3 regions of the Mucilaginibacter sp. P5_A4 genome follow, and region 3 is predicted to be linked to each of the others. Evidence: riboswitches for the same ligand, from Rfam matches in the RefSeq annotation. Region 3 holds a riboswitch; each other region holds the start of a gene.
What was found. A riboswitch is a leader RNA that binds a small molecule or an ion and turns the genes downstream of it on or off. The one in region 3 is predicted to bind S-adenosylmethionine.
Positions count from the first base shown of each region.

Region 1 (10,697 bases), on a different contig from region 3:
ATTGCTTTTTCGGCAATTATGGGCGTTAGCTTAAGCTATATCCTTATAATTTATACAGCAAGTTCTGTGCTCGGCGTATTTATTACCACATCTGTTGTATTTGGCATTATGGCAGTTGCTGGTTATACTACTAAAACGGACCTTACGAATTTCGGTTCAATAATGATTATGGGGCTAGTGGGCATTATCGTTGCATCGTTATTTAATATGTTTATGCATAGCACCCAACTGGAATACATTATTAGCTACATTGGTATAGCCGTTTTTGTAGGCTTAACTGCTTATGACGTTCAAAAGCTAAAGCGCATTGGTGCAGGCCTTGAGTATGGCAATGCTTCGGCCGGCAAAATGGCGCTTTTAGGGGGCTTAACGCTATATCTTGATTTTATCAACCTTTTCCTGATGATACTGCGTTTATTTGGCAGAAGAAGATAATAACCCCGCAAAACATGTATTATTAAAAGCTGCCTTCAATGGCGGCTTTTTTTGTACACATAAATTTACGCACCATACAGATTGAAGGGTTATGCACTATTGCATTTTACCGCTTTATTATGCACCTTTGCATTGCTTATGGAGAAAGACGGAGGGATTAGACCCTGCGATGTCTTAGCAACCTGTGCTTCACAAGGTGCTACATTCTACTCAGCAAGCCATACGGCCCTGGGAAAGATAAGCGAAAGTCAATATAACACCCGACTTTTCGAAATAAGTTTTTTAAGTATCAAGTAGTTAGTATCAGGTATCAAGACATTTTTGTTTTGTGCTATGGCTAATTTAAAATCAAGCACCGGAATTTCCCGTACTTGATACTTGATACTCGCTACTTGATACCAAAATGGACATTAGAAAAGAATTAGAAAAACGAATCCTTATAATTGACGGGGCTATGGGTACCATGATACAGCGGTACCAGCTTACCGAGCGGGATTTTCGTGGGGAAAGATTTAAAGATCATATCAGCGATCTTCAGGGAAATAATGACCTGCTGAACATTACACGCCCAGATATCATTAAAGCTATTCATGCCGAATATTTGGATGCCGGCGCAGATATCATCGAGACCAATACCTTTAGCACACAAATAATTTCGCTTGCCGATTATAAGCTGGAAGAACTGGCTTATGAGCTGAGCTACGAAGGCGCACGCCTTGCCCGCGAAGTAGCCAACGAATACACTAAAAAAAATCCATCAAAACCGCGTTTTGTTGCTGGTGCTGTTGGGCCAACCAACCGTACCGCGTCTTTATCGCCCGATGTTAACGACCCGGGTTACCGTGCCGTTACTTTTGATGACCTGGCTAACGCCTATTACGATCAGGTTCGCGGCCTGGTTGATGGAGGATCGGACCTGTTACTGGTTGAAACCATATTTGATACCCTTAACGCCAAAGCTGCCCTGTTTGCAATAGATCGTTATGCGAATGAATCGGGTAAGCATTTGCCGGTCATGATCTCGGGTACTATTACTGATGCATCAGGTCGTACTTTATCAGGGCAAACTGTTGAAGCTTTCTGGAACTCGATACGCCATGCCAACCTGCTTTCGGTAGGATTAAACTGCGCTTTGGGTGCTAAAGAAATGCGTCCGCACCTGGCTGAGCTTTCTGAAAAAGCCGACGTATTTATTTCGGCCTATCCCAACGCGGGCTTGCCAAATGAGTTTGGTCAGTATGACGAAACCGCGCATGAAACCGCGCATCAGCTTGATGATTTTATTAAAGCCGGGCTGGTTAATATTGTGGGGGGCTGTTGCGGCACTACACCGGAGCATATTAAGTGTATTGCCGAACGGGCTGCAAAATACCCGCCAAGAAGAATTCCTGAAGTTGAACCCGATTTGCGCCTGAGCGGTTTAGAAGCCGTTACCATAAAGCCCGAAAGTATTTTTGTGAATGTGGGCGAACGTACCAATATCACAGGGTCGCCAAAGTTCTCGAAACTTATTTTAGCCGAGGATTATGAAGCCGCATTAGCTGTTGCCCTGCAACAGGTGGAGGGCGGTGCCCAGGTGATAGATATCAATATGGATGAGGGTATGATTGATTCGGAAGCGGTAATGGTAAAATTCCTGAACCTGGTGGCCTCCGAACCTGATATTGCCAAACTGCCTATCATGATAGATTCGTCTAAATGGACGGTTATCGAAGCTGGCTTAAAATGCATCCAGGGTAAGGGTATTGTAAACTCTATCTCCCTAAAAGAAGGCGAAGAAAAGTTTATTGAATATGCCCGCAAAATATTAAGCTATGGCGCTGCCACAGTAGTGATGGCCTTTGACGAAACCGGCCAGGCCGATTCATTACAGCGCCGTACCGAGATTTGTAAACGCTCCTATGATATATTGGTTAACGTGGTCGGTTTCCCTCCGCAGGATATCATTTTCGACCCTAATATATTAACTGTTGCTACCGGCCTTGAAGAACACAACAACTACGCGGTTGATTTTATTGAAGCCACGCGTTGGATAAAACAGAACCTCCCACACGCCAAAGTAAGCGGTGGGGTTAGTAATATTTCCTTCTCGTTTAGGGGAAACAATGTAGTGCGGGAGGCAATGCACTCGGCATTTCTGTACCATGCCATTAAAGCAGGTATGGATATGGGAATTGTGAATGCGGGGATGCTGGAAGTTTATGAAGAAATAGATAAAACCCTGCTCGAACTGGTAGAGGATGTATTGCTTAATCGCAGAGATGATTCCACCGAGCGCCTGGTAGAGTATGCCGATACCATTAAAAGCAAAGGTAAAGAGGTAGTGCGCGATGAAGAATGGCGCAAGGGAACCGTACAGGAGCGTTTATCGCACGCACTTGTAAAAGGCATTATTGAATACCTGGATCATGATGTGGAAGAAGCGCGCCTGGCTTATGATAAACCTTTGGAGGTTATTGAGGGCCCATTGATGGATGGCATGAACATAGTAGGCGATTTGTTTGGCGCCGGCAAAATGTTTTTGCCACAGGTGGTAAAATCAGCCCGGGTAATGAAAAAGGCCGTGGCTTACCTGCTGCCATTTATCGAGCTTGAAAAACAAAGGGTTATTGATGCCGGAGAAGACTCCAGCGGAAGCCGTGCCAATGCCGGTAAAATATTGATGGCCACCGTAAAAGGCGATGTGCACGATATTGGTAAAAATATAGTAGGCGTAGTTTTGGCCTGTAACAACTTCGAAGTAATTGACCTGGGCGTAATGGTACCGGCCCAAAGAATCATCGAGGAAGCAAAAAAACAAAACGTAGACATTATCGGCCTGAGTGGCCTGATTACCCCTTCATTGGATGAAATGGTGCATTTTGCCAAGGAAATGGAACGTGAAGGTTTTACTATTCCGCTCATCATAGGCGGGGCTACCACCTCGCGCATCCATGCGGCAGTTAAGGTTGATCCTCATTACTCCGGTGCTGCCATCCACGTATTGGATGCATCACGCAGCGTTACTGTTTGTAGCAGCCTGATGAATCGAGAGGGCAGAGATGCTTATATCCGGAACATTAAGGAAGAATATGCCAAATCGCGCGAAGCGCATTTGAATAAAAAGTCGGATAAGCGTTTTGTAACTATCGGGCAGGCAAGGCAGGCCCGTTTCCAGATCAGCCTTGACGGTGATGTTGCGCCAAAGCCAACCTTTACCGGCACTAAGGTATTTGAATCGTACCCACTGGAAGAGCTTGTTCCCTATATTGATTGGACACCGTTTTTCCATACCTGGGAGCTACGCGGCAGCTACCCCAAAATATTTGCTGATAAGTTTGTGGGCGATGAAGCCAAAAAGCTTTTTGATGATGCACAGGAGCTGTTAAAGAAAATTGTAGATCAGAAACTATTACACGCCAATGGTGTGATTGGTTTTTGGCCGGCCAATAGTGTTGGGGATGATATTGAACTGTATACAGATGAAAGCCGTACTACTTTATTAACCCGCATCCATACGCTTCGTCAGCAGGCCGAAAAGGTTAAAGGCGACCCTTACTATGCACTGTCGGATTTTATCGCACCAAAAGAAAGCGGTGTGCCCGATTATTTTGGAGGATTTGCCGTGACTACAGGTATAGGTTGCGACGAACTGGTTGCAGAATTTGAGGCCGACCATGATGATTACAACAGCATTATGGCCAAAGCACTTGCAGACCGCCTTGCCGAAGCCTTTGCTGAAAAAATGCATGAATTGGTGCGCAAGGAATATTGGGGTTACAGCAAAGGCGAGCAACTAAATGCCGACGAACTGATCAAGGAAGAATACCAGGGTATCCGCCCGGCACCAGGCTATCCCGCCTGCCCGGATCATACGGAGAAAACTGCCTTATTTGAATTGTTAAAGGCCGAAGATAATGCTAAAATGTACCTGACTGAAAGCTTAGCCATGACCCCGGCTGCGGCGGTAAGCGGGTTCTACTTCGCGCACCCGCAGGCAAGGTATTTTGGTTTGGGGAAGATAAGCAAGGATCAGATTGAAGATTATGCTGTACGCAAGAATATGGATATTGAAACCGTAGAACGCTGGCTTGGTCCAAATATAAATTATTGATAATAACACACAACAAACCGTCATTGCGAGGCACGAAGCAATCCCCAACTATACAGAGCGGACTTGCAAATCGGGGATTGCTTCGTGCCTCGCAATGACGGATATAATAAGAAACCCGCACCATAATTAACAATGAAGATAACGGACCATATTGCTAACGCAAAAGGCAAAACACTATTCTCTTTCGAACTTATCCCGCCACTAAAAGGTCAAAGCATTCAAGGAATCTATGATGCCATCGACCCTTTGATGGAATTTAAGCCGCCGTTTATTGATGTTACTTCGCTGCGCGAGGATTATATATATAAGCAGCATGATAATGGCCTGCTGGAGAAACTAAGCTACCGCAAACGCCCCGGCACCATTGCTATTTGCGCAGCTATCATGAATAAATATAAGGTTGATACCGTACCGCATTTGTTGTGTGGAGGTTTTACCAGGGACGAAACTGAGAATGGCTTAGTCGACCTACAGTTTTTAGGGATCGAGAATGTACTCGTACTTCGTGGCGATGCCCGCCGTGGTGATGCCTCTTTTGTGCCAACTCCAAACGGACACAACTACGCTACTGATCTATTGCAACAGGTGGTAAATATGAACAATGGTATTTACCTCCACGAGCATAATGATGCGAGCCTGAAAACCAATTTCTGCATCGGTATTGCCGGTTATCCTGAAAAACATTTTGAAGCACCAAACCTTAAAACCGACTTTAAATACCTGAAACAAAAGGTGGATATGGGCGCCAATTTTATTGTTACCCAGATGTTTTTTGATAACCAGAAGTATTTCGATTTTGTAAATAATTGCCGGGCCAATGGCATTACCGTACCTATTATTCCGGGCTTAAAACCGGTTACCACATCAAAGCAGCTGATTAACCTGGCCAAAACTTTCCATATTGATATGCCCGAAGACTTGTGCGATGCGGTTAATGGCTGCAAGTCTGAAAAGGATGTAAAGGATATCGGCGTGGAGTGGATGATAAACCAATGCCGCGAGCTGATGGCCTTTGGCGTACCCGTACTACACTTTTATACTATGAGCAATGCCGGGCCGACTAAAAGGATAGCTGAAGCGATTTTTTAATCGGTTTTTAAATATCCGTATAAACAAAAAACGATGTTCTTAAATAAGTGCATCGTTTTTTGTTTAAACATACATGCTTTTCCTGTTTCTATAATGATTTCAACTTTTTGTTGGTCATCAAGCACGAACCCATGGTGAAAGCTGCCTTTTTAAACAGGTTGCTACTACTGTTTTTATAAGCTTGTGATCGTTCGGTATATAAAACGTACTAATACAGTTTCGCTTGCGTAGAAATACGCAATATATACCCGGTGAAACAAGCAATCAAAAACACTAATTATTGTAAATGAGCAACTTATAATAGCAAACCCAGGCTTGTATTTCGGCTAAGGCATGTTGTCCTGTTGAATTAATAACTTATTAATCTTAGTTTTATCCAAATTAATTCCTAACCCTCATTAAATTCAATCATGGAAACAAAACCAACAAGGGACACCAGCCCAATCACCGGCGAAGAAGGAGCCGCAATCGATCTTGAACTTGCAGCTCAGTGGACACGAAATCACCGGCACAGGCATCCCAATGACACTGTTTCGCAATTTTTCGGCAACAAAATCCTTAACCATATCCTGCAACAGGATGGCTGCATGGGCATACGTATCTACTATGCTAATGATGAAAACCTTAGTGGATGGCAAAAATTCTGGGTATCGGTAAGCAATTTTATTTTATCCGTTTTTGCTAATGTTAAAGGCCAAAAACACTTCATTATCACAGGGGTAACAGCTGACGGCGAAGATCAACTACCCGATATGAAAAGCGGGAAGATATCAACACCATCTGGACATGTTGGATTAAAATCTTTAAAGTTGGCAGCAGCGTCCTCCTCAACTTATTTAGTTGGAGAGCAGGCTATGCCATGCCCTGGCACGGCAGGGTGTCCTCAAAATGTGTTAACCCAATCGTAATTAATAATTGAGCTAACCATGCTTATAAGTTTGCTATTAAGTAATATTTCTGTTTTATCGGCTGTATTTCCGTTACTCGCTACAATTTATAACTATAAGCATTTAGATAAGCTGATGAAAATATTAGCTCTGTATTTATTGATATCCGGGGCCTTTGACTTTACTATGTGGTTAGCCTATAATCTTGGTCAAAATAGCAAGACCCCATTAAACACAATACCATTACTTCACGTTAGTGTAGTTACAAGTATTGTGTTTTTTGGCGTCATATATTATAACTCGTTTTTAAAATCGGTACTTAAGAAAATTACATTAGTTTTTTCGACAATTGTAATGCTAATAGTGCTTTATAATACCAGGAACATTTTTGAGTATCCAACAATATCAAATACCGCATCTAGTATTTTGCTAATTATTTTGTCGTTAGTTTATTTTTACCAACTGCTAAATCCGCAAAAATTTATCCAAATAGAAAAACAAGGTTTATTTTGGGTCAATGCTGGAGTGTTGGTTTATTCTTCTGTAAATATTTTTCTATTTATGCTTTTTAGCCAGATACCCGATAAAGATAAGGCTGACTATTATGTTATATTCAGTATAACCAATATCATTGCCAACGTTATATATTCAATAGGATTACTTTGCAAGCCACAAAAAACAACTTGAGTCCGACATTAAAAATCAGTAAGGTCATTTTGCCAGCTACAGAAAACGGTTTAATCCCGATATTAATAATCGGTACGCTGGTAGTGGTTGTTTTGATTACCTGCTTATTTTTCTTCGTGATTATTTATCAGCGTAAAATGATAAAGAACCAGCTTGAATTGCGGGCCTTGCATGATGCAAGGCAAAGCGATCTGATGGCTGCTGTTTTTGAAACCCAGGAAAGCGAACGCAAACGCCTGGCTGAGGATTTGCACGATAGTGTAGGGCAGGTATTATCGGCTATAAAACTTAATTTGCACAGGCTTGATAAAAACTGCATCAGTGAAACAACCCAGCCCCTGCTGGCCGATACCCGCAGGCTTACTGATGAATGCATTCAGGAGATTCGCAATATTATTCACAATGTTTTGCCCCCTGTACTTACCGATTATGGATTACTTGTGGCTGTTGAAGCCCTGAGCAGTAAGGTTGAGCAAAACACTCACATTAAGGTGAAGTTTAGCAAAAACATGCCCGATCAGCGCTTTCCACATGAAATTGAACTTGCCCTTTACCGCATAGCGCAGGAGCTTTTTGGCAACGCCATTAAACACTCTGATGCCACTGTTATTTACCTGTCTATAAATAAGGAGGGCAATTATATGGTGATGGAATTTAAGGATAACGGAGTAGGTTTTAACCAGGGTGGAGTAACGCAAGGCTTTGGAATTAAAAACCTTGAAAGCCGGGTACAGCTCATTAACGGCGAAATTAATATTTACAGCAAACCGTTAAACGGCACACTTACTACTATTAAATTAAAAATAACATAGTTTTGTATCTTTAATCTATCTTTATCCAACTATTTGTTAATCAATGAGTACAATTAAATTAGGTATAGTAGATGACCATAAAATTTTCAGGAATGGACTAAAAGCCACACTTGAAGATTGCGAAGATTTTGACCTTATACTTGAAGCATCAAACGGCAAAGAATTGATGGGTTTATTAACAACCCAAACCCCAGATGTACTATTGATGGATATTAAAATGCCCGAGATGGACGGCATCCAAACGGCCTCAGCTGTTCATCAGCATTATAAAAACATCAAGATACTGGCGCTATCCATGTTTAACGAGGATAAGTATATTGTGGATATGATGAAGGCCGGGGCATCGGGCTATCTGCTTAAAAATGCCGAGCCTGAAGAGATTATCGAAGCAGTATCTACCGTACATAATAAGGGTTTTTATTTTAATGAACACTTATCCATCACCCTTATTAAACAGTTGATGGGCAATGATCACTCCGAAAGTGTAACTCAAAATAAAGCCGACCTTAATGAACGCGAGATAGAAGTGCTGAAACTGGTTTGCCAGGAATGCTCAAACCAGGAAATAGCCGATAGGATTTTCCTGAGTGTACGTACCGTTGAAGGCTACCGCGCCCGCTTATTTGAAAAAACCGGTTCAAAAAACCTGGTTGGCCTGGTTATTTACGCTATTAAACGCGGCATCATTAATGTAACCTGATTTTTAAGCCGATAACTTTTTGGCGCTGCTGATTAGGTTATGCATAAACTTTTTACGGTAATTAAGGGGGCTAAGATGCATTTTGGCTTTAAACATTTTATAAAAATGTGAAACATCGCCAAAGCCGCTTTCATATGAAATTTCTGATATGGGTTTGTCTGTTTGTACCAATTGCTGAATGGCATAATTGAGCCTGTATTCAATTATAGTTTCCATAAATGTTTTACGGGTTACTTTTTTAAAGTATTTGCAAAAAGCATTTGTGGTCATGTTGGCTATACCTGCGGCCGTATCCAATGATACCTGTTTTCTGAAATTCTCAACCAAGTAAGCAAATACCGGGTGTATGCGTTCCCGCTCAGCAGATAAGCGCTCGGCTACAATACGGTGCTGATCGAGCAAAATATACTCATCTGATGAGGCCAGGCGCTGCAGTATTTCCAATAAGCCTATAAGTATCCTGAAATTACTTTTTTCTTCTACCAGGTTCAACAAAAGCTGCTTAACCTCAACCTGGGTATCTGAGTGGAATGAAATGCCGCAGCCACTTTGTTGAAAAAGCCTTTTGATATGCTGCAACTCAAACTTATTAAAAAAATCATCTCCTAAAAAAGCATCATTAAACTGGATCACTATTGCTCCCGCTTCGGCTGCTATTGAATCACCTGCTTCCAGTTTCCAGCAATGCGGCAGGTTTGGGCCAAGCAACACAACATCGCCAGATACAAAATCTTCCATGTGGCTGCCAACATATCGCTTGCCGCTTCCTTTTATAATGCAGGTTAGCTCATATTCCTCGTGAAAGTGATAAGGGGCATCAAATGCCAGTTTATCAAATTTTCTGACCAAGAATGATTGACTACTTGAGGGCTGAAGAACTTCGTACGATGCCTTTATCATTGCATATTTTAACGTAGAATTTATTTATATGTTAAGTTACGGATAAAATAATCCATAATTACACCATTCTTTTCATTTTTTATCGGCTAAAGTTAAACTTACTTTGAATATAAACTAAAAAAATATGAATACCAAGGTTTCTGATCTGTTACTGCTGGACGATTTTATAAAATTACCGGAAGAAAGCATTCACGAATTCCGGGAAAAGGGGCACACCCTGATTCAAAACATACTTTCAAAAGAAGAAATAGAAGCTTACAGGCCTGTAATTGTTGGCGCTGTCGATAGGTATAATACCGAGAAACGCAAACTGGAAGACAGAGATACTTACGGCAAGGCTTTTTTACAGATCATGAACCTGTGGACGCTTGATGCCGATGTAAAAAGGTTTGTGTTTGCTAAACGACTGGCCAAAATTGCCGCCGACCTCATGGGGGTTGAAAATGTAAGAATTTATCATGACCAGGCCCTGTTTAAAGAAGCGTGGGGTGGCCCCACCCCATGGCACCAGGATCAATATTACTGGCCAATTGATACCAATAATACGGTAACCATGTGGATGCCGCTGGTTGATATTGATGCAGATATGGGTATGCTCACCTTTGCATCAAACTCTTATACTAAGGGAGCCGTTTTTAACCATGAAATCTCAGACGAGTCGGAATCTGCATTTGACGACTATGTGAAAGATAATAACTTCCCGATAAGTCGCGCAAGAAACATGAAGGCTGGCGATGCCACCTGGCACCGTGGTTTTACTATACACAACGCGCCCGGTAACAACTCCAATAAAATGCGCGAGGTGATGACCGTTATTTACGTGGCTGATGGAGCGCGCATTACCCCATATAAAAACGAATGGCAAAAAAAAGATCACCATAAATGGCTAAAGGGTAAACCAATTGGTGGGCTGATAGATTCAAAACTTAATCCGAAATTGCTATAGTATTACTAAAAAGACTGTCTCTTATCAAGAGTACAGTCTTTTTAGTATTCAGTATTGCGCTTTTAAATAAGCGGTTTTTATTGGCCGGCGGTGCCTAATGTCCACTGTTGGCAGGTGGCGCCATTATAATCATATAATGCCAGCTGAA
Region 1 covers NZ_JBFUKX010000001.1:175,956-186,652, reverse strand. Annotated here, with positions in the region: gene AC1DQW_RS00780 (Bax inhibitor-1/YccA family protein) at 1-435, shown strand, start outside; SAM riboswitch class I at 569-679, shown strand; gene metH (methionine synthase) at 839-4,528, shown strand; gene metF (methylenetetrahydrofolate reductase [NAD(P)H]) at 4,661-5,617, shown strand; gene AC1DQW_RS00765 (hypothetical protein) at 6,028-6,525, shown strand; gene AC1DQW_RS00760 (hypothetical protein) at 6,544-7,191, shown strand; gene AC1DQW_RS00755 (sensor histidine kinase) at 7,329-8,003, shown strand; gene AC1DQW_RS00750 (response regulator transcription factor) at 8,047-8,703, shown strand; gene AC1DQW_RS00745 (AraC family transcriptional regulator) at 8,707-9,603, opposite strand; gene AC1DQW_RS00740 (phytanoyl-CoA dioxygenase family protein) at 9,728-10,549, shown strand; gene AC1DQW_RS00735 (family 43 glycosylhydrolase) at 10,627-10,697, opposite strand, start outside.
Region 1: linked by a shared signal. The riboswitch ahead of metH (methionine synthase) and the one ahead of AC1DQW_RS25745 (O-acetylhomoserine aminocarboxypropyltransferase/cysteine synthase family protein) in region 3 are both predicted to bind S-adenosylmethionine.

Region 2 (10,697 bases), on a different contig from region 3:
ACCAGACCGGCAACACCGCCTACTACAGCAGCACCAACAATCACAACAGCACTTACTACAACCGCGGCTACAACCTTGGCAACCGCTTTCACGATTTTTACGAGTTTGCTGAAAAAGCCATTAACATGTATAGCATTTAGCTTATTAAGCGATTGACTTGCCAGTTGTCCACCAGCCGATACGGAACTTCGGAAATCAACTGCATCCACGAGTTGACTGGCGTTGTAACTTGCTGCCAGAACGACTATCTGCTCGCTCGGGGTCATTAACACCTGGTTGCCGACATTCGACATGTATTCGTTAAAAACGGCAGCGGTTTTAACCTTCACCGAAGCAAAGATAGCATCCTCACTGAAATTAGTGGTATCGCTTGTGCCATCAATGTAACCACCGACTTCGCTTGTCGCAAGCGTTTCGAGTTTTGCAGAAAGATCGTTGACGCTTCCCTGTACAGCAGAGGATGCTTGTGAGGCAGTCATTAATCCACTAATATCAAAATATTGGTTTAGGTCGGAATTTACTTTTTGCGATAGCTCGGTTGGAGCTAAAGTTTCAACGTCGGCAGCTGTTGTAAGAGGCACCGGATTATATGCTGTTTGAACCGCTGTGGCCGGAGCAATGTATGCGGCTGCACCGTCTGTGCCATACGAGTCCGTCATGTATTCCTGCCCGTAATTTTCGTTGTCTGGCGCAGCAACAGCATTGATACCAAGTTTACCAATTTTTTCAAGCTTCTTGGCTTTTACAAACGTAGCGAAGCTTTTGATGTTCTTAGTGATGGCATCCTTGTCAAGACTTGCTACCTTGTTAATTTTGTTCGTTTGATTGCGGCTTTCTTTTTTACAGGCAAAAAGGGACGTAACGAGAAGTGCGGCGGCCACTGCCGTCACCCTAATAGTAGAGGTTTTGTTCATTGTTTACGGTTTAGAGTTTAATATTATTTTTTATAAAGATATGCATAGAAAATTACTTTTTATGCTATAATTAAATATTATTTAATCAAAATGAAATTATAACTATTTAAAAGAAAAGCAAATGTACCTTCAGTCAAAATAATATCTATTCAGTCTGTGGTCGGTATTTCAAGCTGTGGTCGGTATTTTCCGGCTGACCGGGAATGAGCAGTTAATTATTCTTTTCCTAATTTCTTTAAATGCTCAACGGCATTGCTGCTTTTAGGATCAAGTTCAAGCGCCCGATTATAGTTTTTAATAGCCAAAACTTTGTTTCCCATATGCTCATAGGTTTCGGCCAGGCTATCATAGGTATTTGAGCTTGCAGGGTAAAGACTTACATTTAATTTAAATACCTCCAGCGCCTTTTCTTGTTGGCCCATGTTTAGGAATTTATAACCCAATGAATTCATTTCTCCCTCCGACAATTTAAACAAATGATCGTGTTTCTTTAAATCATCTGCTACTTTAATTGCATTTTCAAACCCATATTTGTTTAAAGTATCAAGCAGGGTATTGGCAGCAGCAGAAAATCCAAAGCCTTCCCTCGAACGCTGGGCTGCGTTAAAATAAACCTCATTATAAGTTGTTTGGGCCATATCAGCTATCAAATCTTGCGCCTGATTGTCACTCTCATTTGTAAGTATTACGATACCGTAGTTTCTTTCGGGGTAGAGATCAATAAAACAGGAATGGCCAAACGTGCCTCCCGATGTCCATATTTCCCTTTTACCGTCAAAGCCTGCTTTTGTGAACCAGTTTAAACCAACTGCAACGCTTTCGGGGTTTCCCCAGGTGGGTTTATGGCTCATAGTTACCACGGCATTTTTCTCTTCAAGCTGATACTTTAGATACGCGATCATATCTGTCAGGGATGATTTTAGTCCCCCTGCACTTCTCGCGTCCCTCGGGATTTCAGGCATCAATATGCCGTTTCCGTTGTAACCCTTGGCACAGAGTGCTTGTTTTACTGTTGGTACGGTAAAAAAAGTACTTTCCATTTTTAAGGGCCCAGTTATATATTTTATGAGGAGGGAATCATAGCTTGTACCATAGATATTTTCGAGTAAAAACCCTAACAGTTGGGCTGCTGTGTTAGAATGTGCTGAGTTTAATCCGGGTTCTTTAGTCAACTTTACTGCATGAAGCGCTGTAAAAAATTGAGCTTGTGTAAAGGCATCATGAATTTTTTTAATCTCAAAAATTTGTGAATCGGGACTCATCGTTTTAAAAGCAGGCATTTTTTCGGGAAGGTTATCCGGAAGGCCCGAGGTTAAATTAGCTAAATGCTGCAATTGGATGGGTTTGCCATTATATTCCAGATTGGGATAGTTTCCTTTAAGATATTTCCGGATATCATCGCTTAAACTAACCTTTTTTTCAACTACAGCCTGCGCCAGTAATATGCTGGTAAATGTTTTGGTAATTGATCCTATTTCGTAAATTGTTTGATCGGTGGGGGTATCGTTTATATTTTTTTGGGTGTTGCCGAAATTGTATCGATAAGTTTGGCCGTTTATAATGATTCCAACAGAAAATCCAACCCGTTTTCCGCTTGCCATAAAAGTGCTTGCAGCATGTTTTACCGTAGAGTCGATGTTTTGAGCACTTACCAGGTTACCGGTGTAAATAAACAGGGTAAATAATAGTAATAATTTCTTCATTCCCTGCTACAGTAAAATCTATGCCAAAATATTAATTAGCTAATAATCAGTATAGTGTAATCGATGGATTAAAAACCTTTGTGATGAAACCGAACACCCATAGTTCGCTTTTAAATTATTTTGAGCTTTCCGGTCAGCCTGGAAACACCGCTCACAAGCACGCCTGCCATTCTATCCATTAATTCAGGGCGTCCATCCCATACCTTTTACATATTCCACCAGGCGCGGATCATTTGTTGAAGTTGGTGAAATCCATAGGCCGATCTGTTCGCGATTCCACCAAAGGCCCTGGGGATTGCCTGGCTTCGCGAATGTATAACGATACAGCACTGCCCGGATATACCGCGGCGGCCCGGTGGGGAAGGGGTTGCCCGCAAACAAACTTATTGCACCGGGATCGTTATGAAGAAGCTTCCATACCAGGTTATAGGTCCACGGATATTGATCGGCGGTCGACATGGCGGCAAACCACATTTGCCAGTCTAAACGTAACTGGTAGGGCGCTATTTGCGGCGACGGCTTGTTAAGCAGCACCGGCAGGCCTTTGTAGATGTAAGGTTTCCAGTTGGCTTTGTCGTTGGGTACCTGGTCCATCGTTCCTTCAAATACCACGTTCAAACGTTCCCGCCCTACAGATCCGAATGCGCCATAGGTATTTACAAGGTCCAGCTGGTCGAAGGAGGAGTTCATGACCTGCCCCGGGGATAGCAGGTTCAATGCAGGCTGGATGCTCAGGATGGCAATTAAGCCGGCAACTACCCATGAGGTGGTGAGCATAGGTTTGGATTCTTCGGCGCCCCCGGCCGCAGCTTCCGCCTTACGAACCAGTATGCCGGGAAGAACCCTGGCCCAGAAGCTGTCATCCAAACAGGCCAAAGCCGGAATAATGGTAAGCCAGTTTAAAAACGAAAGATTGCCGCTAAGTATAATACTAACCTGGAATAACACGATCACCGTTCCCGCGATATGACGCGCAACCTTTGGCCCGAATACGAACCATGGTGCTATCAGCTCGCCAAGCCAATTGAACCAGATGCCGGTCTTCAGCATTATCCGCGGCAGAAAATGAAACCACCGGCTCAGCGGGCCGGGAATAGGTTGTGTTTCGAAATGGTAGTAGAGGGCAGTGCCATTACGCCATATTTCATCCCCCCGGTATTTGATCAATCCCGAACCCAGCATAATGCGGAAGGTGAGCCAACGGAATAAAATGATAATGGGCAGGGGAGGCGCATACCGTGGAAACGGGCGCAGGCTGAGCAGCGGGCAGAGGAAGATAGCCAGAAAGCCGGTTTCGTTAAGCTGGATCTCCCAGCCGTACCCATACCAATCCTGCCCCAGGTGAACAAACGACATGTACAGAAACCAGAGTACAGCAAGCAGCGGCGCATTGGCGTAGCCTGCCACTACTACGCATGAAAGCACAAACCCGATCCAGGCGGCAGTTAAAAGCGCGGCATCAGAATGCCAGAGCCAGAAGAGCGACGGCAGCCGTACAAACCCCGCCCCCGCCGACCCCAGGGCAGCGCTCACCTGCTTCAGGTAAATCTCCAGGGGAAGAAGTCCATGAGAACCGATCAAAGGTACCACCTGGTTGATGGCCACCAGGAAGGCAACAGCATACACTACCCCCAGTAGCCGGAGGATGACAAAGCGCGTAAGCCAGTAGCTGGGAGGGGCGCCCGGCATCCGAAAAACGCCGCCGGATCCGCTGTCCATTTTGTTTCCCGGTTCCACTTCCATTTACTTAGTTGCTTTTTGCACATTACTTAATAATAGTACAACATTCCTCAATAATAGTACATTAATAGTAGTATATAGTTTGTTAAAATTTATCCTAAAATCTAATAATTATCGCGGAGTCCGAAAGGTGGTTGCAAGGAGTCTAAAAGGAGTGTGGTGGGTGCATAGCGTGGCCTCCCGAAGGGCGTAATAAGGTATTACAGGGAAGCAAAAATAAGGAGGTGCTGTCAGCTGGTGCCAGTGTTGAAAATAAATGACAATTAAATTATACAATGTCTATGTATTTAGTAGAATATATTCTACATTTGCAGGCGAAATAAGTTCTTTAATTTAATTATCAAGAAAGACTGAGGGAAAGGCCCGATGATGTCTTAGCAACCTGTAAGCCCATTGTTATAAAGGTGCTAATTCCTGTCCGCTGTAAAAAGCGGAAAAGATAATATCCGCAAATTATTGCGCAGCTTATGGCTGGTCGTTATGCCTTTCTCTCCAAAATTTCCTGTTTAATTAGATTTCTGAAAATTTCTGCCTGCATAAAATAGGCATTAAAATTTACAACTATGAATATTAAACATCTACTAATTACCTGCTCGTTTTTAATAAACGCACTGTTTGTCGGCGCACAAACGGCAAAACCAGCCGATAGTGCATCTGTTGACCGTGGCTATATTGTAAAAGTTGGCGACCAGGCCCCTGCCGATTTTGAGCTTGTATTGGCCGATGGCAGTAAAACGTCATTAAAAGCGTTGCGTGGCAAAGTAGTTATCCTGCAGTTTACTGCCAGCTGGTGCAGTGTATGCAGGCAGGAAATGCCTCATCTTGAAAAGGACGTATGGCAAGCCTACAAAGACAAGAATCTGATCCTGATAGGGGTAGACCGCGATGAACCCCTTGAAAAGGTACAGCACTTTCAACAGGAAATGAAGATCAGCTACCCATTGGCGCTTGATCCGGGGGCTAATATTTTCGGGCGTTTTGCCAATAAAAAAAGCGGGGTAACCCGTAATGTAGTTATTGATAAAGATGGGAAGATTGTTTACCTCACCCGTTTGTATGACACACAGGAATTTGCATCAATGCTAAAAGCAGTAGATGCGCTGGTTAACAATAAAACTGCATCTGTAAACTAAATAAAGGCTTAAAGCTAAATAGTGATTTTAACTTTGTATTTAAACTGACCCTGTTACCATCTATATATCAAATTGTTATGAAAACAACAAGAACACCTTTCCAAAACGTACCCCCTGCCAGTAAATTGGTATCATTTTCCTCCGCCTCTGTTTACCTGTATATGCAGTGTATGCGTTGTTGCTGTTAATTTAATGGCAACGGTTATTAGCCCCATGCCTGCTGCAGCTCGCAGCATTTGCTTATAACCAACACAATCAATAATGAATTTACCGGCACTATAAAGTATCCAGCGGGGATTGTTTTGCCCAAAAAGCGCTGCTGACTGGCTTTGCTGTGCCGGCAACAAAAACTAATTAATCATTAACCATCATGTTAAAAAATTACAAATTTTTACTGGCAATTCTGTTGCCCTTTTTTCTCATCCAAGCGGTTGCGGCGCAATCTGTTAAAATAAGCGGGGTGGTAACCGCCAAGTCAGACGGCCTGCCATTGCCTGGCGTTAATATCTCTGTTAAGGGTAGCACAACCGGTGCTCAAACCAATGCTGATGGCAAGTTCAACATCTCAGCCAATGTTAACGATGTATTGAAGATTACCTATATAGGTTTTGCAACACAGGAGATAACGGTAAGGCAAAATGAAATCAATTTACAGATCATATTACAGGATGCACCTAATTCTCTTAACGAGGTTGTAATCACGGCGCTTAATATTTCTAAAGACAAGAAATCACTGGGTTATTCTGTTCAGGGATTAAAATCAAAGGACATATCTGAGGCTAAGGAGACCAACCTGGTAAACGCGCTGGCAGGTAAAATTGCAGGTGTACAGGTTACCAACAGCCAGGGTGATATGGGATCATCCCGCATCATAATTCGTGGCGAAACCTCTATAGCCGGTAATAATCAGCCGTTATTTGTGGTAGATGGTACTATTGTAGATAACTCCCAGTTCCTGGGTACAAATGGTTCAAGGGATTTTGCCAATGCCATAGCCGATCTTAACTCCGAGGATATTGAATCTGTAAGCGTACTTAAGGGCCCAAACGCGGCTGCGCTTTATGGATACCGGGCTGCTGCGGGTGTTATCCTTATTAAAACCAAAACTGGTAAAAGTTCAAAAGGATTGGGTATCACTATTAATTCAAATACAAGTTTCTCCAATCTGCAGGTTTTGCCCGATTACCAAAATCAGTATGGTCAGGGTTCAAACGGTAAGTTCAGCTACGTGGATGGTAAAGGCGGTGGCGTAAATGATGGTGTCGACGAAAGCTGGGGGCCGGCTCTTGACGGTTCACTTATACCACAGTTTTATTCAAACGGGCAGGCTGTGCCATTTGTGGCGCATCCCAATAATGTGAAGGATTTTTTTAAAACAGGTGTAACCCTTAATAATGGTGTAGCGCTATCCGGGAGTAGCGATAAGGCTGATTACCGCCTATCCTACAACAACCTGCATCAAACGGGTGTTATTCCAAATACGTCACAGGGCAGAAATTCGTTTTTACTGAACTCTACCTTCAGGCTTAGCCCTAAATTAACAATAACTACCATTGCCAATTACATCAAAGATGATGCAGATAACCTGCCTGGGGCAGGTGGCAGAAGAGCTACCAGTACTATGCTGCAGTTCACCTGGTTTGGCCGCCAGGTTGATATTAATCAATTGAAAAACTATAAGGATGCCAATGGCAATACTTTTAACTGGAACAACAGCTATTATAGTAATCCATACTGGCTGGCTTATGAAAACACCGTTGGTCAGCACAAAAACCGCATTATAGGTAGTGTTGAGTTAAACTATAAGATCATCGAAGGTTTATCGGCCAATTTCCGTACCGGTACTGATTATTATAACGACCGTCGTAAAATAAAAGTAGCCTATGGTACCAACGGAACACCGTTTGGTTCGTACGAGGAAGATGCCTATAGCGTAAACGAAACCAATACCGAAGCCCGCCTGCAATACACCAAAAAGATCAGTAATGATTTCTCATTAGATGTATTGGGCGGTGGTAATATCAGCACCATAGTAAATGAGCAAAACGACCAGGTAGCACCCAAGTTGGCAGTCGCTGGTTTATATACGCTCAAAAATTCGCGCGATCCGCTGGTGTCATCAAATGACTACGGCAAGCTGAAAACGTATAGCTATTTTGCATCGGCACAATTGGGTTATAAAAATTACGCGTTTATTAACCTTACAGGCCGTAACGACTGGTCATCAACTTTGCCGGCGGCTAACTTGTCTTATTTCTACCCATCTGTAAATGGTAGCTTAATATTATCAGAAGCGCTGGATATTAAGAGCAACGTGCTAACCTACGCTAAATTAAGAGGCGGATGGTCAAAAGTGGGTAAGGCAACCACACCATACCAACTGATCAACGTTTATGATTTTACGGCTCCTTTTAACACAAATCCGCAACAAAGCGCAAACAGTGTAGATCTAAACCCAAATCTGAAACCCGAAACCACAACATCTGCAGAGGCTGGATTTGAATTAGGTTTTTTTCAGGACAGGGTACATTTGGATGTGAGCGTGTACAACACCAATAGTGTAAACCAGATCATAAAGGTTGATGTAAGCCCATCTACCGGTTACAGTCAAAAGCTGATCAATGGCGGCAAGATCAACAACAAAGGTTTAGAAGTTCAGCTGGGTTTAACCCCAATAAAATCAAAAGATTTTACCTGGGATATTACTACCAATTATTCCCTTAACCGGAGTAAGGTAGTTTCGCTTGATGCCGAAGGCCGTTTACAAAGTTACATCCTGGGTACCGATCGTACGGTACAGGTACTGGCTGCTGTTGGTCAGCCTTATGGCACCTTGTTTGGCAACGCGTACACCCGTAATTCATCCGGACAGATAGTTATTGGAGCTAATGGTACACCGGTTATTAATCCCGCCAAGCAATATCTGGGGAAATTTACACCAAATTGGCTGGGTAGTATCAACAACAGTTTTACCTATAAAGGTATTAATCTGGGTGTTTTGGTTGACGCGCGCTTTGGTGGTTCTATTTACTCAAACACCAACCGTACCGGTACCTACACTGGTGTACTGGCATCAACATTGCCGGGGCGTGGTGCCGCAAATGGAGGTTTAAGTTATTACTATCCGGGTAATAATACCTCCGCAACGGCTGTGCAGGCAGGTAGCGCGCCTAATGGCGAAACTGTTTATCATGATGGGGTGATATTTAAAGGCGTAAAGGCTGATGGGACAGCTAATACTACCATATTACCTGCGCAATCCTATTACAAGGGTTTTACAAATGTTGATGAAGCATTTGTATATGATGCCTCCTATATTAAACTGCGCGAGGTAAAGTTGGGTTACACTTTTCCATCTAAGTGGGTTAAAGGTATTGGCCTTCAATCGGCGACCTTTTCTATTGTTGGGCGCAACCTGTGGATCATCCATAAAAATGCACCCAATATCGATCCGGAAACTGCCTTCAACAATGGCAATGGCCAGGGCCTGGAAGACCTTACCCTGCCAACCGTACGCAACATCGGTTTTAATATCAACCTTAAATTCTAATGATCATGAAACTTAAATATACAGCTACATTATTGTCAGGTGCACTTTTGCTATCAGTTGCATCCTGCAAAAAAGATTTGGTTGAGATCAATCAAAATCCTAATGCTGCGCAAACTGCACAGCCAGATTACTTACTTACTGCGGCCACAAAGGTCACCGCCGATACTTACTGGGGTACAGCCAATAACATGGATGCCAGCTTGCTATTTGTGCAATACTGGGCCAAAATTCAATATACCGATCCTGATAGGTATATATACAGTAACAGCGCTTTCCAGGAATTGTGGACGGTTGGTTATTCAAAAAGTATAGTAAACCTTAACCAGATCATTAAACTGGGCGACGCGCAAGGCAATACCAATTACAAGGGCGTAGCGCTGGTGTTGCGTTCGTGGGTGTTTACCTTGCTTACCGAAGCTTATGGCAATATCCCTTATAAACAGGCAGCCAATATCGATCAGTACCTTACACCGGCTTATGACACGCAGAAGGACGTTTATTTTGCTTTACTGGATGACTTGAAGGCAGCCCAAACCGCGCTTGATCCATCGGGCAAAGCCATTGCAGGCGATGTTATTTATGGCAACAATATAGCCCTGTGGAAAAAGTTTGCCAACTCGCTGCGCCTGCGCATCGCCTTACGCATTGCCGATAGGGAACCCGCGAAAGCTAAACAGGTTTTGGCAGATATCCAGACAGAAGGCGGCGCCTACATCAGTGCCAATACCGAAACCGCGCAGTTTACTTATGTAGATTCGCCAAACCAAAACCCTATCAGCAATTTGTTTGATACCCGGGATGACTATCGCATCAGTAAAACTATAGTAGATAAATTGGTTGCGCTGAATGATCCCCGACTGAAGGTTTATGCCAGCCCAACCAAAGATGCTACACCGCAAACCTATGTGGGGATACCAAACGGTCTGCTGGTTGGTGACGCCAGTAACCTGGGCTTTGCCAAAACATCAAAACCGGGAACTTACTTTTTGGCGCCGCATGCCCCGGCGGTGATCATCAGCTATGCCGAAACCTTGTTTGACCAGGCCGAAGCTGTTGCACGTGGCTTTATTACCGGCGATGCAGCCGGTTTATACAAACAGGCGGTAACCGCCTCGCTAAAGCAATACAGCATTGCCGATGCGGATATTATTACTTACACCGCCCTGCCCGCCGTGCAATACGATGCCACCAACTACAAAAAATCAATAGGCGAACAAAAATGGATAGCGCTTTTTGGCCAGGGCCTGGAAGCCTTTGCCGAGTGGCGCAGGCTTGATTATCCGCAATTACAGCCCGCTGTAGCCGGTACTTTGAGTGGCAAACTGCCATTAAGGTTTATTTATCCCGGTACCGAGCAATCATTAAACGGTACTAACTATAAAGCGGCGGTGGCCAGCCAGGGTGCAGATGTGCTTACCACTAAATTATGGTTTGATGTAAATTAGAAACAGGTAAGCGGCCATATTTAGGTAGCTACCTTTTATGGTCGCTTTTTAAAAAGGCGGAGTGGCCGAGTGGCTTAGGCGGGGGTCTGCAAAACCCTTTACGGTGGTTCGAATCCATCCTCACGCCTCATTATTAAAATGCTAAAATATCATTCATCTTAAAAAGCAGCCCTTTAAGGTTGCCCCGCATGATTACGATTGAAAATTAATTG
Region 2 covers NZ_JBFUKX010000003.1:27,566-38,262, forward strand. Annotated here, with positions in the region: gene AC1DQW_RS03000 (hypothetical protein) at 1-914, opposite strand, end outside; gene AC1DQW_RS03005 (serine hydrolase) at 1,130-2,617, opposite strand; gene AC1DQW_RS03010 (lipase maturation factor family protein) at 2,801-4,207, opposite strand; SAM riboswitch class I at 4,692-4,803, shown strand; gene AC1DQW_RS03015 (TlpA family protein disulfide reductase) at 4,921-5,490, shown strand; gene AC1DQW_RS03020 (hypothetical protein) at 5,622-5,834, opposite strand; gene AC1DQW_RS03025 (SusC/RagA family TonB-linked outer membrane protein) at 5,861-9,040, shown strand; gene AC1DQW_RS03030 (SusD/RagB family nutrient-binding outer membrane lipoprotein) at 9,046-10,485, shown strand; tRNA gene AC1DQW_RS03035 (tRNA-Cys) at 10,541-10,613, shown strand.
Region 2: linked by a shared signal. The riboswitch ahead of AC1DQW_RS03015 (TlpA family protein disulfide reductase) and the one ahead of AC1DQW_RS25745 (O-acetylhomoserine aminocarboxypropyltransferase/cysteine synthase family protein) in region 3 are both predicted to bind S-adenosylmethionine.

Region 3 (8,170 bases):
ATGCCTTAGCTCGGCAGATGTGCCCTGTTTATCGGGGTGCAATTTGATGGTTACTATCGAGTCATCAGATTTACCTTCAAAATACCATTGCTGCACAATTTTTTTGCCGGGTTCAAACTCCAGGTTTTTACCGGTTATGCTGCCATCCCACATAGAAAATTCTGAACCTGGTTCGGTACTCATTTCTGCAACCTCGCCGGTCCATAATTCAATGGTAACTGGGTTGGTAAGGGCTATATAAATTTCGTCGGGCGTTGCCGGTATGCTATAGTATTTTTTAAAATCTTTCACCTGCGCAATTTAGCAACATTATTTTAAACCTTTACAGGGCCAATAGGTAATACAACACGCCCGTAAACTTCATTAAGCACATTGGCAATGCCGGTATATATGGCAGATGCGCCGCAAATAATGCCTTCATAACCAGCCAAATGTTTAATTGTCGCATTTCCGGTGGCATCGCCGGCTACTAATAAAAAGAATAGTATAGTTAATGATCCAAATACAAACTGGAGTGCCCTGTTTAATTTTAGTGTACCAAAAAACAATAGTAAAGTAAAAACACCCCATACACTTAAGTAAGCGCACATGGCACCTTCTGAAGCAGCTGTAGCCCAGCCTAATTTGGGCATAACAATAAGCCCGACTAACGACAGCCAGAAAAAGCCGTAGGATGTAAATGCGGTTAGCCCAAAAGTGTTGTTCTTTTTAGCTTCAATAACACCGGCTATTACTTGCGCCAGGCCACCGTAAAATATACCCATGGCCAGTATCATACTGTTCATTTCAAAAAAGCCGGCGTTATGAATGTTTAATAAAACGGTGGTCATACCAAAGGCGCAAAGCCCAAGCGGGGCGGGGTTGGCAATACCATCCTTTACAGGAACAGGTGTAGTTGGAATCATAATTGGTTTAGCATTAGTTTGGTTTATAACGCAAGCTAATTGAATTATGAATATTTTACAATTTTTTTTACAACTCGCGGCTTACATTTGCGTTAAGTAAATACCTATGCAAAAAATAGTATTGATACGCCACGGTGAAAGCACCTGGAACCTCGAAAACCGCTTTACCGGCTGGGAAGATGTAGACTTATCCGAAAACGGTTACCTGCAAGCCCATAAAGCAGGACAGATCCTAAAAAAGAACGGCTACAATTTTGACGCCGGTTTTACATCATACCTGAAACGATCAATAAAAACCATGCATTTTGTGTTGGAGGAGCTTGATCATTTATGGATCCCGGTTGAAAAATCATGGCGACTGAATGAGCGCTTTTATGGTGCCTTACAAGGCATGAATAAAGATGAAGCCGTAGCCAAATACGGTGCCGAACAGGTGCTGAAATGGAGGCGCGACCCCAATGAACATCCACCAGCTATAACCAAAGACGATCCGCGATATCCGGGGCACGACCTACGTTATAAACATTTGACAGAACGTGAATTACCATTAACCGAAAATCTAAGCGAAACAATGGACAGGGTTTTACCCTTTTGGAATGAAACTATTATAAAAGCCTTGCGGCACAACCAAAGGGTAATTGTGGTTGCCCATGGCAACAGCCTGCGCTCGCTAATAAAATATATTGATTGCCTTAGCGACGAAGAAGTAACCCAACTGGAAATTCCTACAGCTACGCCCTGGGTTTATGAGCTCGATCATGGATTAAAACAGATAAGGCATTATTATTTGGATTGAGATTACGCTGTCTCCTTTAATGAAACCCCAGGACTACGCTTCTTCTGCAATCAGCTATTCAATATGTGCCGTATTTGTTTATATTCGTTGCCATTATAAACCATATCATAAATTAAAAAATGAAGAAAGCTGATATTTATGAAATAACCATAAAAATCCTGGGTATTTACCTTTTGGTATCCAATTTATCTAAAGTGCCCGGCTTTTTTACATTTTTAAAAAGCTTCGGCGCTATTTCATCAGCCGATCATCCCGGGGAACAAATGAATTTGTTTTGGCTGAACATTGCAAACTTTGTGCTGATGCTGGCACTATCTCTTTTCTTAATTATTGGCACCCGGTTTATTACCCGTTTGGTAACCAATACAGCCGACAGCAAGGAAAATGTAAAACTGTTTGCCGATAGAAAAGTGATCTATGAAATAGCGCTGATCATCATCGGTGGGTTGCTTATTGTTAATGCCTTACCCGATTTGCTTTACCGTTTATACACTTTAGCAAACGTTAGCGATCAAAACTCGGCAATATCATCAGTAACAAAAATATTTATTGGTATTATGACTGTGGCTTATGGAAAACGGATTGCCGTTTTTTTTGCTAAATAGGGATACTAAAAGAAAAAATAGAAATAAAAAAGACTCCGATCCGGAGCCTTTTTTATTGTTTAAACAACAAAGAAAATTTGCATAAAAACTTCGCTTGTCTGTTTATGCCGATGCTAAGCTAACACCCGTTAGCTGACCGGCAAAGGCAACAAATGCCTTACTATCGGATATACGGATTTGATTATCTACCAGGTTTTGCAAATTCACTTTTCCTATAACAAACTTATAACTACCTGAATAATAGCGTTCCTGAATATGTATAAATTGCAATGCATCAACTAAACTCTCGTCATCATACCTTAAATAGATATCCAATTCAATATTATTAGTGAATTGTAGATCTGTTTTTTCCTTGGCTTTTTTATACTCATACTGATAGCTGTAACGCAGTGCCGCTATATCAGACAATACGGCCGAGCCGGTAGGGTGGCCGCCAGCTCCCTTACCAAAGAAGAATTGCTGATCGGCAAAAGCGGCCTGTACCGTTACACCGTTGTATTCATATTCTACATTGTATAAAAACTCGGTTTCATTTACAAATTTTGGTAATACAAACAGGGCTACATTTCGCTCATCCAGTTCCTTAGCTACAGGAACTAATTTGATCTTCAGGTTTTTTTCGCGGGCATATTGCAGATCCTGCGCTGCCAGGTTTTGAATCCCTAAATTGAAAACCTTGTGTGGTGGAATAACAACTCCGTAAGCATGTGCGGCGGCAATAACCAGCTTGTATTTGGCATCAAAACCACCAACATCACTTGTTGGATCGGTTTCGGCGAAGCCAAGGTCCTGCGCTTGTTTCAGGGCGCTGTCATAATCCAAACCTTCAATAAATCCTTTTGAAAGTATGTAGTTTGATGATCCGTTAAAAATACCGCTTATAGAGTGCAGTAATTCGTTGTCATAATACTCCTCCAGGTTACGGATGATGGGGATACTACCGCAAACCGCGCCTTCATATAGGAGGGAAGTTCCATATTTATGTTGAAGCTCTATTAATTCTTCCAAATGCAGCGCGATCATTTTTTTACTTGCCGATACTACATTTTTTCCGCTGCTTAAGGCTCTTGAAACAATTTCGAAAGCGGCTTCGGTATCGTTTATCAGCTCAACAATGGTGTTTATTTCCGGGTTGTCGAGCAATTCATTTTTATCAGTGGTAAAAAATTCTGCCGGTAAGGTGCGCTTTTTATGCGGGTCTTTAATAGCGAATTTTACTATTTCGATGTTTAAATTTTTAGTTTTGATGATATCATATAATCCCTGCCCAACTACTCCAAATCCAAATAATCCTATACTTAACTTTTTACTCATTACGCTGTACGTTGCAATTCTATAATTTTTCCTTTTACATCGGTTTTAAAAAACGATGTGATAATATTTGTCAATGCTTCTGTTTCAATTAAAAATCCATCATGGCCATAAAACGAATCCAGTTCGGCAAAGGCCGATTTTGGAATATGCCTGAACAGGTATTCCTGCTCCTCAATGGGAAATAACACATCTGATTTTATGCCGATAACCAGGGTACGCGCTTTGATAAGGCTTAGCGCCTTTTCTACACCATTACGGCCACGGCCCACATTATGCGAATCCATAACTTTGGTTAAATACCAGTAGCTATGCGCATTAAAGCGGTTTACTAACTTTTGGCCTTGATAAGCCTGGTAGGTAGATGCCTTAAAATCATCTGTTTTGGCATCTGTTTCTTCCTGTTGAGTTATGCCATATGTTTTATAAGTACGATAGGAGAGCAGGGCAATGCTGCGCGCGGCTTTCAAACCATTGAGGCCACCATCAACAGTGTTATTATGAAAAGTAGGATCGGCACTTAATGCCAAACGCTGTGATTCGTTAAATGCTACTCCCCACGGAGAATGGCGGGCATTGGTAGCTATCAGTATCAAATTTTTAATCCGCTCGGGCTCAATAATTCCCCATTCAATAGCTTGCTGGCCGCCTAATGAGCCACCGATAAGGATATGAATATTACCTATCCCAAGATGATCTGCCAAAAGTTGATGTGCTTTTATAATATCCCTGATAGTAAACTGCGGAAAAGCCTGTAAATAAGGCTGTCCGTTTGCCGGGTTAATACTTAAAGGGTTGGTTGTGCCATAAGGCGAACCCAGGATATTGGCACATACTATAAAATGCTCTTCGGCATTAAATTTATTACCTGTGCCTACAAAACCTTTCCACCAATCATAAACATCCGAATTAGCGGTTAGGGCATGGCATACCCATACCACATTATCTTTTGCTTTGTTAAGCCTGCCATAAGTATGAAAGCCTATCTCCAGGTCATGTAATTCCTCACCGGATTCAAGGCCGAATGGTTGAGTGTACTTAAATATTTCTGTGTTCATTCTTTTGTCTTGTTATCGCGGGTGCAGCTGATTTTATTGTCAGCCGCAGCCCGTAACAACTTTACTATATCACTTAAAAAAAACTATACTATACTAATTGGGCCGATGCCCTTTTTATTTTGGCAAATGCCTGTTCAAAATCTGCTTTAATATCATCAATATGCTCAATCCCCACCGCAACGCGTAACGAATTAGGCCTCACACCTGCCGATAACTGTTCCTCATCAGAAAGCTGCTGATGCGTAGTTGCAGATGGCTGAATGATCAATGTTTTTGCGTCGCCAACATTAGCTAAATGACTTACCAGTTTAAGATTATCAATTAGTTTACCGGCATCTTCTTTATCGCCGTCTATCTCAAAGGATAACACCGCTCCAAAACCATTTTTAAGGTATTTTTTAGCCAGTTCATGATAGGGTGATGATTCCAGTCCCGGATAGTTAACTGTTGCTACCTGTGGATGCTGGTCGAGCCATTTGGCAAGCTCCAGTGTGTTATCTACATGGCGCTGTACACGCAATGAAAGGGTTTCTAATCCCTGGATGTTCAACCATGAATTAAATGGTGATTGCGAAGGGCCAAAATCTCTAAGGCCTTCCACACGGGCACGTATTATAAACTGAATGTTACCAAACGGGCCGCCAATGCCAAATACATCGGCAAATACCAAGCCGTGGTAACCTTCAGACGGCTCTGTAAACTGCGGAAACTTGCCATTGGCCCAGTTATAAGTACCGCCATCAACTATTGCACCGCCAATGCTGGTTCCATGACCACCTATCCATTTGGTTGTTGATTGTACCACCACACTTGCACCATGCTCCAACGGGCGAAACAGATAGCCGCCTGCTCCAAAAGTATTATCAACTATCAGGGGCAGATCGTGCTTTTTAGCCAGAGCGCCTAACTTATCAAAATCGGCAATGGTAAAGCCTGGGTTACCTATGGTTTCCAGGAAAATGGCTTTGGTTTTGCCGTCAATGAGGGCTTCAATACTTTCGGCGGTATCATCTTTGGCAAAACGCGCCTCGATGCCTAAGCGCTTAAAGGCTACCTTAAACTGGTTATAAGTACCGCCATATAAAAATGGTGAGGTAACAAAGTTGTCGCCAACCTGTAATATGTTATTTAATGCAATGAATTGTGCTGCCTGGCCCGATGCCGTAGCTAATCCTGCAACACCACCCTCTAAAGCCGCTATACGTTTTTCAAAAACATCGGTAGTGGGGTTCATTAATCGGGTATAAATATTGCCAAACTCCTTTAAGGCGAAGAGGTTTGCACCATGCTCGGCACTTTTAAATACGTAAGATGTGGTTTGGTAAAGCGGCACGGCGCGCGCACCTGTAGTTGGGTCAACTTCCTGGCCGGCGTGTAGTTGTAAGGTTTCGAATTTTAAGGCAGACATAGTTTTAAGTTTTTGAAGGTTATAATTAAATTTTTGATGTTTGAATGGTTAGCAAGCTGATAAATTGTTTACCAGTTTTACAACACGTATATTTTCAGGGATTGAAAAAAGGAACGTATTAAAGCATCAACAGCAGCAACACATACAAATACCGCTATTTAAGCTAATACGTTGTATGTTACCGTTTTGGGTATTAAAAATGTTGCTTGTAGTAATTTTAATTAAACTTTTCATGGTTATAAATTTATATTCCCCGGTGTTATTTGCCGGGACAGGAATTGGCACCTTCTTCAAAATTGAAGGGTTGCCAGCGGGTCATTGAGCCTGATCTCTCGCCGCTTCTTTATAAATCAATACCCGAACTATGCGGAGAATTGATCGACTATAGTGGTATCGCTACCAAATAATGGTCCAAAGATAAGCGGATATTTATTTAAATACCAAATTAAATTTTTATTTAGATTATAGACTGTTGGACAAAGGAGCAAGGACCCATGGCATTTCTGTCCTTGCTCCTTCATCTTTTCATCTTTTATCCATTCAAAGCCTGCTCCAAATCGGCCACCAAATCATCAATATGTTCCAGCCCAACCGATACCCGTAATAAGTTAAACGGTGTTTTAGTGTCGGGGCCTTCCATGGTTGCACGATGCTCTATCAAACTTTCCACACCGCCAAGGCTGGTTGCCCTGGTAAATATTTTTAGCTTGTTGATGATATTGTGGGTATCGTTCTCATCGCCCTTAATTATAAAGGATAGCATTCCGCCAAAGGCAAGCATTTGGTCTTTAGCAATTTCATGCTGCGGATGTGATGTTAAACCGGGATATAAAACCTTTTCTACTTTGGGATGGTACTCTAAAAATTCAGCTAATAACTGCGCATTGTTTACATGTGCTTTAACACGGTATGGCAGGGTTTTAATGCTGCGCGCCAGCCAAAAGCAATCGGTTGGAGAGGGGATAGCGCCACCCATTTCCTGCACCTGGCGTATTTTTGCCCACCAATCGCTTTTTTCGGCGGTAATTAACGCTCCGCCCATCAGGTCGCTATGCCCGCCAAAATATTTTGTGGCCGAGTGCATTACCATATCGGCACCTAAGGCTAATGGCTGCTGGCATATCGGTGTTGCGAATGTATTGTCAACAACAACTTTAAGGTTTTTTGCTTTCGCGATAGCTGCCACCTTTTTAATATCAGTAATTTTAAGCAGCGGATTTGACGGTGTTTCTATCCAGATCAGGCCGGTTTCGGGCTTAATGTGCTGTAATAATAGTTCATCATCGTTAACATCAATAAAATCGAAAGTTAATATACCGGCAAACAGGTTTTTAAGCTGGTTGCGCAGGCCGTGATACATATCATCGGGACAAATAATATGGGTACCCGGTTTAAGTGATTGAAATACGGCCATACCAGCGGCATTGCCCGATGAAAATGAAGCAGCATCAACACCACCTTCTAATTGGGTTATCACATTCTCCAGTAACGAACGATTTGGGTTTGATGACCGGCTATAGATATGCCCTCCCGGAAAGTCGCCATCCATACCACGCTCAAACGTGGTTGACATAACAATAGGCTGTATCACAGCTCTTGATGATCCGTCAATATGGTTACCCGCGTGTATGGCTATAGTTTCAGTTTTCATTTTGTATATGTTATAAACCAAAGTAAATAAGATTATTTGTGATTTGCTGTAGCGATAGGCGTAAATATCACGTAATTATTAAAAAACACCTATGAAAAACCTGTACCTGCTTACCATTATCATCGTACTATCAGCCTCAGGCTGCCAAAAAGAAAACATTGCCAAACAAAGCGAATATGATACCAGCTATAAAGCGTGGTTAAGCTTTAAAAGCAACGCAAAAAACTCCTATTGGTACACAACAAGTTTTGGCTCGTGGACAGGTTTTGGTGTTACCATCAAAACAGGCGTCAGTAATGGTAAAGTTGTTTCGCGCGATTACATCCGGATACAATCACGCAATGATGGTACCAACAAAGCCGACACAGTTAAAGCCTGGCATGAAGATGCCGCTACTATAAATACACATCCTAATGATGTCGCCGAAGCACTTACA
Region 3 covers NZ_JBFUKX010000070.1:9,336-17,505, reverse strand. Annotated here, with positions in the region: gene AC1DQW_RS25775 (SRPBCC domain-containing protein) at 1-291, opposite strand, end outside; gene AC1DQW_RS25770 (acetate uptake transporter) at 315-905, opposite strand; gene gpmA (2,3-diphosphoglycerate-dependent phosphoglycerate mutase) at 1,012-1,701, shown strand; gene AC1DQW_RS25760 (hypothetical protein) at 1,821-2,306, shown strand; gene AC1DQW_RS25755 (homoserine dehydrogenase) at 2,409-3,620, opposite strand; gene AC1DQW_RS25750 (homoserine O-acetyltransferase family protein) at 3,620-4,675, opposite strand; gene AC1DQW_RS25745 (O-acetylhomoserine aminocarboxypropyltransferase/cysteine synthase family protein) at 4,764-6,083, opposite strand; SAM riboswitch class I at 6,325-6,435, opposite strand; gene AC1DQW_RS25740 (trans-sulfuration enzyme family protein) at 6,616-7,734, opposite strand; gene AC1DQW_RS25735 (hypothetical protein) at 7,826-8,170, shown strand, end outside.